DNA from 3 places in the Paenibacillus sp. GQ49 genome. Region 2 is predicted to be linked to each of the others. Evidence: predicted binding sites of a transcription regulator. Region 2 holds the regulator's gene; each other region holds the start of a gene.
The links. The regulator LexA, encoded in region 2, represses DNA repair genes until DNA is damaged. The targets are predictions, from matches to a motif close to CGAACATATGTTCG.

Region 1: the regulator LexA is predicted to act here: its motif matches at 1,916-1,929, upstream of recA (recombinase RecA).
Region 3: the regulator LexA is predicted to act here: its motif matches at 1,715-1,728, upstream of AC6CIF_RS12705 (Y-family DNA polymerase).

Annotation. Positions count from the first base shown of each region.
Region 1 covers NZ_JCAXEL010000001.1:219,664-222,935, forward strand. The annotation lists gene AC6CIF_RS01095 (regulatory protein RecX) at 1-498, opposite strand, end outside; gene recA (recombinase RecA) at 782-1,846, opposite strand; gene AC6CIF_RS01105 (competence/damage-inducible protein A) at 2,091-3,272, opposite strand, start outside.
Region 2 covers NZ_JCAXEL010000009.1:101,279-104,550, reverse strand. The annotation lists gene AC6CIF_RS17245 (aldehyde dehydrogenase) at 1-939, shown strand, start outside; gene lexA (transcriptional repressor LexA) at 1,044-1,670, opposite strand; gene AC6CIF_RS17235 (LysM peptidoglycan-binding domain-containing protein) at 1,967-2,344, shown strand; gene AC6CIF_RS17230 (DUF896 domain-containing protein) at 2,440-2,649, shown strand; gene AC6CIF_RS17225 (hypothetical protein) at 2,775-3,272, shown strand, end outside.
Region 3 covers NZ_JCAXEL010000005.1:363,828-367,099, reverse strand. The annotation lists gene AC6CIF_RS12725 (Ger(x)C family spore germination C-terminal domain-containing protein) at 1-193, opposite strand, end outside; gene AC6CIF_RS12720 (YhjD family protein) at 406-774, opposite strand; gene AC6CIF_RS12715 (YolD-like family protein) at 776-1,123, opposite strand; partial or broken gene AC6CIF_RS12710 (DinB/UmuC family translesion DNA polymerase) at 1,120-1,557, opposite strand; gene AC6CIF_RS12705 (Y-family DNA polymerase) at 1,564-1,656, opposite strand; gene AC6CIF_RS12700 (glycoside hydrolase family 1 protein) at 1,985-3,272, opposite strand, start outside.

The sequences.
Region 1 (3,272 bases), on a different contig from region 2:
ATCATTGGCAATGCCCTTTTGCCGCAGCTCTTGCCTTATCCACAGTTTTCCCTTCCGCTTGCCCTCCATACGCTGTCTTGTCCATTCCTTCGCAAATAGATCGTCATCCACCAGGTTCTCCCGCTCAAGCCGATCCAGCGCCTCTTCAATCAAAGGTGCAGCAAACTCCTTCTGACGAAGTTTCTGACTTAATTCATGGCGTGTGCGCGGTTTATGCTCCAAAAAACGCAGAGACTGTGCATACGTCCGCTGTCGCTCGTCAGCTACAATGATTTCCTCCAGATCCTTCTTCATAAACGTATTACCTTGAGTCATCCTGTATTTAATCATCACATCTTCAAGAACCGTAATGGAGTGGATGCCAAAAGTGATTCGATAACGAGCTTGCCTGCTCTTCGTTCGTTCTACACGTGTAATAATAAGTTCTTCGTTGTCCGGAAATTGGGATAGGCCGTCCTGTTCTGCTTCTTCATATAAATCCTCGTCATGTTGATCCATTCTGGTCTCCCCTTTCATAACATTTTCATTCTGACTACGCCAAGCACACCTTCACATAGACAAAGAACACCAATAACACAAAAGACCGGGAACTCTGCCCGGCCTTTACTCCACAGTTAGCGTGCTAACAGCCCCTGTCCATTGGGACAGGGGCTGTTAGACAGCACGAGTACTCCCACACTACAATCCATTATCCAGATTGATCCAAGCTCAATCAGATAAGTTTACGGAGTCCAGTGGGGAACACCCTCAGGATCCCTCCCTACAAGGAGGTTTCGAGAGATTACTCGTTGATTTCAAACAATTCTTGTTCTTCTGCTGCTTCTTTTTGTTGCTCTTCACTAGTTGGCGCAGGAACTGCAGTAACCAAGTTACTGGCTACACGAATTTTTTGTTCAATGATGTCAGCAATATCTTTATGCTCTTTCATGAACTGCTTTGCGTTCTCACGGCCTTGTCCTAAACGCTCGCCTTCGTAGGAGTACCATGCACCACTTTTATTAACGATGTCCAGCTCTGTACCAATGTCAATGATACTACCTTCTCTCGAGATACCCTCGCCATACATGATATCCACTTCCGCTTGTTTAAACGGAGGTGCCACTTTGTTTTTCACAACTTTAATACGAGTACGATTACCAATCATGTCATTGCCTGATTTGATACTCTCAATACGACGCACATCCAGACGTACTGTAGAATAAAACTTCAGAGCACGACCACCAGGTGTTGTTTCCGGGTTACCAAACATAACGCCGACTTTCTCACGAAGCTGGTTAATGAAGATTGCGATTGTTTTGGATTTGCTGATTGCACCAGACAGTTTACGCAGCGCCTGAGACATCAAACGCGCTTGCAAACCAACGTGTGAATCACCCATTTCGCCTTCAATCTCTGCTTTTGGAACCAATGCGGCTACAGAGTCAATAACGACGATATCTACTGCACCACTGCGAACAAGAGCTTCTGCAATTTCCAGCCCTTGCTCACCCGTATCTGGCTGAGACAGAAGCAATTCATCAATATTAACACCAAGTTTGCTTGCGTATTGTGGGTCAAGAGCATGCTCGGCATCGATAAATGCAGCTTGTCCACCCGCTCTTTGTACTTCAGCGATAGCATGCAATGCTACGGTTGTTTTACCAGAGGATTCAGGTCCATATATTTCAACAATACGGCCTTTAGGCAAGCCGCCTGTTCCTAATGCAATATCCAAAGCCAAGGAACCGCTGGGAATAATTTCCACATTCATATGAGTGGACTCACCCAGTTTCATGATGGATCCTTTACCAAATTGCTTCTCTATTTGACGGAGCGCCATATCAAGCGCGGCACGACGGTCTGACAATAAGCTCACACCCTTTACTGTTTATAAGATAATGATACCTTGTTTTAACACGTTTGCCAAGCTTTTTTTCGAACATACATTCGTTTTTTTTTGTAAAGGCCGAGGCGCCTCTTCCTCAAGGAAACTTTCCATTAAACAGAAAAAAGAACCGTAAACAAGGCTGTAAAGCCTAATTCTACGGTTCTTCCGTCTTCCTTAATTATACTTGCTTGGAACTGTAAATGCAATCGAAGCGATTAACTAATCAATCCATCGCCACAAGTTTTTGCCATAAGCGATAGAGAATCGCTTTGGCTGAACGAATGCGAACCGTCTCGCGATTACCATTAATACGCAGCTCATGAATTTCCGTCTCTTTTCCACGTTCAGCAAGAGCGATGAAGACAAGTCCGGGTGGTTTGCGTTCCGAATATCCCGGTCCAGCTACACCGGTAACAGCCAAGCCAAAATCAGCATCGCCAATCATGCGGATCTGCTCAGCAAGCACTTTTGCAACCTCAGGGCTTACCGCCCCAGGTGCATCTTCACCTTCCAGATAATCATGAGGCACATTCAGCAGCTTTTCTTTAATTTCATTGGAGTAACAAACAATTCCACCTTTGAGCATTGATGCACTTCCGGGTACAGAGGTCAGACTTTGCATGACAAGCCCTCCTGTACAGCTCTCAGCAGCGCTCAGCGTCAGCCCCATGTCAGACATCATGGTTACAATCGTGTACTCTATAGGCACATCCTCGTTCGCGTAGAGATGTTCTGTCAAACGCTCCCGAATCTGAACCTCCATCGCATCCAGCTTCAGCTTCGCCTCTCCCTCACTCGCAGCCTTTGTGGAGACACGTACCGTAACTTCGCCTTCACTCGCGTAAGGAGCAATCGTAGGGTCTGTCTGCGCGTCAATCAGATCCAGAAGTCGATCTTCCAGAGCAGATTCACCAATACCTGCGAATTTCAGCATTCGGGAATAGATCGGCATCTCTTCAGTGAGTACATGCTGGAACAGCCAAGGTTTGACTTCCTGTTCAAACATTGGAATCAACTCTTTAGGTGGTCCAGGCATCACAACATAATATTTGTCATTGTCAGAAATCGCATTTCCAGCCGCAAGGCCTGTTTCGTTGGCCAGAGGTGTTCCGCCATCAATAACGATCGCCTGACGTCGGTTATTCTCTGTCATGTCCACATTACGATCTCTGAAAAAGCTCTCAATTTTGTCCATTGCCATTCGATCTGTATGCAGTTTCCGGTTAAGAACAGCTGCGAGCGCATCCTTGGTCAGATCATCTTGGGTAGGTCCGATGCCACCGGAAAATAAAATAACGTCTGCACGGCTCTGCGCAATGCGAATAGCTTCACTAAGCCGGTTCAGGTTATCCCCAACCACCGTTTGGAAATATACATCGATCCCCATCGCAGCCAATTCACGGGA
Region 2 (3,272 bases):
TTTGGTCCACTGATTGGAGCAATTGCAGCCGGTAACTGTGCAGTTATTAAGCCTTCTGAATTAACACCAGCCGTATCTCGTCTAACGTACGATCTGATTCAGGAGATCTTCCCTCAGGAGTATATTGCGGTTATGGAAGGAGAAGTTGAGGTCAGCACAGCATTGTTGAAAGAGAAATTTGATTATATTTTCTTCACAGGTAGCACAGGTGTTGGTCGCATTGTTATGAAGGCAGCTGCGGAGCACTTGACTCCTGTAACTCTTGAGTTGGGCGGCAAGAGTCCTGCTATTGTCCATAGTGATGCAGATCTGAAGCTGGTGGCCCAACGTATTGTTCGTGGTAAATTCCTGAATGCAGGGCAAACATGCGTTGCTCCGGATTACTTGCTTGTGCATGAACAAGTTCATGATGAACTGATCAATCTGATTAGCGCAGAGATCAAAGATAAATTTGGGGATGATGTGTTACAGAACTCTGATTTCCCGCATATTGTTAATTCGCGTAACTTTGATAGGTTGTCGAGATTCCTCACAGATGGCAAAGTACTAATTGGTGGACGTTCTGTACGTGATCAGTTGCTTATTGAGCCAACTGTACTTGGAGATGTGAACTGGGAATCGGCTGTCATGCAAGAAGAAATCTTCGGTCCGATTCTTCCTGTATTTACGTACAGGGACCTGAATCCTATACTGGATGAGATTGTTCGCCGGCCAAAACCATTGGCGCTATATCTCTTCACACAGGATGAGCAACTGCAGGATCAGGTTCTGAATCAAGTATCCTTCGGTGGGGGATGTATTAATGACACACTTTCTCATATGACTTCACACTATCTCCCGTTTGGTGGTGTAGGAGAGAGCGGTATGGGCTCATATCACGGGCAACAGAGCTTTGATGTGTTCTCGCATCACAAGAGTGTTCTGAAACGCAGTAAATAATTAGCTGCTAAACTAACATAAAAATGAAAAAAGAGGTTGTCCTGTTGATCAGGGCAACCTCTTTCGTATTTCATTACATCTAGTTTTGTTACTCAAGTTAAATATTAATGAATATCTCGGAAAAGGCCAATGACTTTACCCAGAATACTAACGTGTTTCAAACGTAAAGGTTCGAAGGTCGCATTCTCCGGTTGAAGGCGAATATGATCTTTCTCTTTATAGAACGTTTTCACTGTAGCTTCATCGTCTTCAGTCATTGCAACGACGATATCACCGTTATCAGCAGTTTGCTGTTGACGGACAATAACGTAATCTCCGTTAACGATTCCAGCTTCCACCATACTATCTCCGACTACTGAAAGCATAAACACTTTTTGTTCGCCTACATAATGTGTAGGAAGAGGGAAGTAGTCTTCAATGTTCTCGGTTGCAGTGATTGGAACCCCGGCTGTAACTTTACCAACGACAGGAATACGTGCAACGCTATGAGCAAATTGATGAGAATGCTCAGATTCTTCCTGGCTCAAAAGCTCAATGGCTCTTGGCTTGGTAGGGTCGCGTCGGATCAAACCTTTTTTCTCCAAACGATCCAAATGTCCATGTACTGTTGAGCTGGAAGCAAGTCCAACCGCTTCACCAATTTCCCGTACGGAAGGAGGATACCCCTTCAACCGGACTTCATTTCGTATAAACTCCAGAATAGCCTGCTGCCTGCTGGATATCTTCGACATACCGTATCAACCCCATTTTAGTAACGTTTGGGAAAATTATAACATAGAACCTCCGTTCGTACAAACATAAGTTCTAAATAAAATAGCATTAAATCAGTGTTTTTTAACTTATAGAATAGAAATTGTCCAAAAGTCAGAGCATAATACTGCAAATGCTTTGCAAAAGGAAGTGAAATAAGATATTTCTCCTTCAAAAAAGAAGCGAACAATTGTTCTGAAAATCTATTGAACAAAACAAGTGTTCGTGTTATATTGATTTCAACAGATAGGAACAAACGTTTGGAGGCGGGTATTTAATGAGATATTCTACTTATCAAAGCATTTATGAACCAATGAATTCGGAACTGGTGAAGTCTAACATAGGGAACTACAAGAAGGTTTTAGTGCGTTTCAAGATTTCTTCATGGATGTTAAAGGTAGCCATTACCTCTATGATTATATTTATTGGATGCAGCACCGTTTTAACTGTATTTGCCGGCAATGAGAATGATGTTCTGCCTGGAGGAAAGATAGCTGTTTCACAAGGGGAAACATTATGGAGTATTTCTTTGGAACATAAACCGACGAATATGGACACACGTATTTATATAGAAGCAATTAAGAAAGTGAATCAACTTCATACAACTTCCATCCAAGTGGGACAAGTACTAGCTCTACCGCAATTTGCAGAATAAAATGCACATCAATGAGTGTTAGCGCGTGTCAGCTTGACAAGCAGCCTTTATAATGGCAAAGTTAATATGACTTTGTATTTTTGGAGGGGACAAGCTTGGATATAGATAGTCTGGTAGCACGCATTAACGAATTGGCTCGTAAGCAAAAGTCCACGGGATTGTCGGAGGAAGAACTTGCTGAACGTGCCGAGCTAAGAGAGATTTATTTGAGCAATATTCGCAGTAATTTCAGACAACAACTGGATACCATTGAGATTGTTGATGATGAGAATGACAAAGGCCACCAAGGCAAACTCAAACACTAACGAAACCTAATGATATCATTATGATATTTAGGTTTCTTCCTGTTATTTTGAGTATGCAATTTATAGGGGGAAATGTTGGTTTGCAATTATGTAAGCCGATACAAAGACACATAAGGGGGATTCTCATGTCGCGTTCGTTCGAGAGAACGGTTAAGAAAAATTCCAAGCAGTTAAATCAGCAACGCAAAAAAAGTGGTCAACCAATCACAGGTACACCAGGTGAAGAAGTCTTTAAGGGACGCAGCCTTTTGTTCCCTATATTTTTGATCGGTCTCGCCTTTTTGTATCTGTTTATGAGCACATTCCTTGTGCAAGCTCCAATGACAACTTGGGACTGGGTGACGATGCTGCTTTACGTATTTTTGGCAGTCATCTTCATGCTTCGCCGTCCATACATCAAGATTAGCAGTAATCGGATTATAACGACGAAGGGTAATCGTGAACGTTCAATTGGGGTTGACGATATCGTTAAATTCAGAATTGAACCAGGTACAGTTGTTATCGAACATAACAGTCGCGGGAAAAGATGGGTGTTTACCAAGTTATTGAACCGTTACGATACAGATGCGATTGCAGAACGTTTGCTGAAGTTTGCAAAAGCACACCAGATCACCGTGGAAACC
Region 3 (3,272 bases), on a different contig from region 2:
TCATTTCCTTGCTTAATTTATTTGCCATTTCCTCGGAATTTCTCAAAAGCTCAAATTCAAGAAACTTTTCAGTTATGCTGACGATCGACTTTACTTTAATGTTGAAATGAAATCTGCCATTTTCATGAGAGGATTTCGTTTTTACCGAAATGTCACCTAAAGAAAAACTCACTTTGTCGATGTTAAATGGCATGGTTTGTTGTAAATCATCAACAGGAAAAGTGAGATTGACCCCTGGTTCAGCTCCATTTTTTAAAATGTGAAGAACTCCATCATAAATCCAATGTAATTGAGTACATAGTTTACTCTGCCTTTCTATTTATCTTTTTTGTGATTCCCGGTTTGCAGAAAGATCTGCTCGTATTGGTTGCCACATCGATGAGTTAGACTCTTATTTTTCTATGTTCATTTGAGCAAATCAGTAATATCAACGTTCATATGTTCAGTAAGCATTAAGGTTACATCCACTTTCACTTTGCTCCATAATAATGTCATTTTATGAATGTAACCTCGCACCGAATAATCTACCGTTAAACTCAGTTCAGATCTCACTTCATCTATGATTTTAATATGATGTTCCTTTAGCATTTGTTTCGATTTGTACATTTCTAAAGCAATTTTCTTTTGGGTACCGTCCAAGTAGTCAACATACACAGATTTCATCTTAAAGTTTGAAGCGTATATTTTATGCTTATCTACCTCCAGAGCACCTAAAAGATAAGGGAGCTCTACCACCCTCTTCACGAGTGAAAGTTCCTCGAAAGTCTGTCGCACTTTATACGCCTCCTTCCTCAAGTTTCACAGCGACCAATTGATCAAAATCGACCCATTCAAATCCATTCTCCATTTCAATTTTGATTTTCTTTCCAAAGGTACTGACTGAAGTGACGATCCCGTGTATATCCCGATTGCCTGACTCAGTAAATATTTCAAAGGTGGCATGCAACGTATAATTGAGCGACATATCTATATTTTGTGTAATAATCTCCCACTCATCTTCATGGATCAGCGGTTTCGTTTGATAATGAATTTGAGTACGATGCTGTATAATTCGTTCTTTATGTTGTGGAAGCATCATTCGGCTCGATTCCCATAATCCATTGGCCTCCAGTTTTTTGCTCATTTATAATGCCCCCCGATTTTAGATGCTCGATCGATCGCTTGACCCGCAGCCGTAATGGAGCTCGCTCGTAGAATGGCAATGTCGCCAAATCGATCTTTAATATCGTCCATCACCTGATCAATGGCCCGTTTCTGCTCTTGATCATCAAAAAAAGATAATTGATATGTACCCGCGTTGGATAATTGAGACAGGGATACGCCTACACGGCGCACAGGTTGCCCATCCCAGTGTTGATGGAATATGCGTTTGGCTATCTTGCATACATCAACGGTTATGTTTGTAGGATCAGACAGTTTAACCTGCCTGTGAAAACCAGTGGGGTGGTCAAAATCCGCTCCAGACACACTTACGGATACGACACTACCCATCAATCCCTTTTGGCGGGCTCTTCTGCATACTTCTGTGCAGATATCGAGAATAACCACTTCGATCTCCCAAGCCTAGCGTCTTGCGGGGTCTCCCGCGACAGCTAAAGGTCTATTTTTGTATTGAGGCATTTTTGCCTTTTCGACTGAAGCATAAAAGCTCTGCATATCAATGAGCATAATGGTTCGTTGCTTAGTCAACACTGTAATCACTCCTGTACTTTTAAGAACGTATGTTTGTATATATTATAGACCGAACACACGTTCTTTATGCAAGAGGTAAATATTTATATTTAGCTTTTGAAAACCCTTGGACACCATAATGAACTGTAGACTGGATATTGTCAGCCACTTTAGCCATCCAAATAATTAATTTTTAGTTTTATTATTGATGCACAAAAAACCAAGTACTTGTCTCACAAAGTGATAAGTACTTGGTATATTTGATAGAATTTAAAGATTGGATCATCTTTCGTTCGATTGCAAATTATATTTCCTAATTCAATCTTTCCCCGTTGGATTCAATCACCTTTTTATACCAGTGGAAACTGTCCTTTTTACTTCTTTTCAGGGTACCACTGCCCTCGTTATCCTTATCTACATAAATGAATCCGTAGCGTTTCTCCATTTCGCCAGTTGAGGCACTAACGATATCGATGCAACCCCAAGCCGTGTAGCCGATAAGATTAACGCCATCGAGGATAGCTTCTCTCATTTGTTCGATGTGGTCTCGCAGGAAATTAATCCTATACGTATCATGGATAGAGCCATCCTCTTCGATGACATCAACCGCTCCCAGACCATTTTCAACGATCATTACAGGGATTCTATACCGATCGTACACATGATTGAGTACGTAACGAAGTCCAACTGGATCGATTTGCCATCCCCAATCATTTGCCTTCAAATAAGGATTTTTGAATCCACCAAAGACATTCCCCTGGGTCTCATCACCTTCTGGGCGGGTACCCACTACATGAGACTTGTAGTAGCTGAAGCTATAGAAATCAACACAGCCTTGTTTTAGCACTTCTACGTCCTCTTCTGCCATCTCAATCTGAATATTGTTCTCATTAAAATATCTCTTGGCAAAGTCAGGGTATTCCCCTCTAACTTGCACGTCGCTGCTCAGCATATTGTTAATCTGATCCATTCTCAGAGCCTTCAACATATCTTCCGGTTTACATGTACTTCCGTAACCATGACTATAATTAATCATACAACCGATTTGGAACGCCGGATTAATCTCATGAGCAAGCTTGACAGCTTTTGCACTTGCTATAAATTGATGATGTAAAGCCTGAAATCTTAATTGCGTACTATCCACAACCGTATTGTTAAATACACCACTATCATCAACTAATAATGCCCCTGCTATATATGCTCCTGCTGGAACAATTAAACTATTGATCTCATTAAATGTAATCCAGTACTTCACGACATCCTTGTAACGGGTGAAAATGGTCTCACAATACCGTACGTAGCAGTCGATCATCTCTCTGGAAGCCCAGGCATTGAATTTCTCAGTTAGCGCAAACGGAGCTTCGTAATGTGAGATCGTAACGATGGGTTCAATATTATACTTTTTCAGTTCACTGAACACCTTGTCATAAAATTGAAGTCCTGCTTCATTTGGCGTTACATCGTCCCCGTTGGGGAATATTCTGGACCAAGCAATGGACATTCTGAAGCATCGAAAGCCCATCTCTGCAAATAGACGGATATCTTCTTTGTAATGATGGTAAAAGTCTACTGCCTCATGGGAAGGATAGTTTACGCCCTCC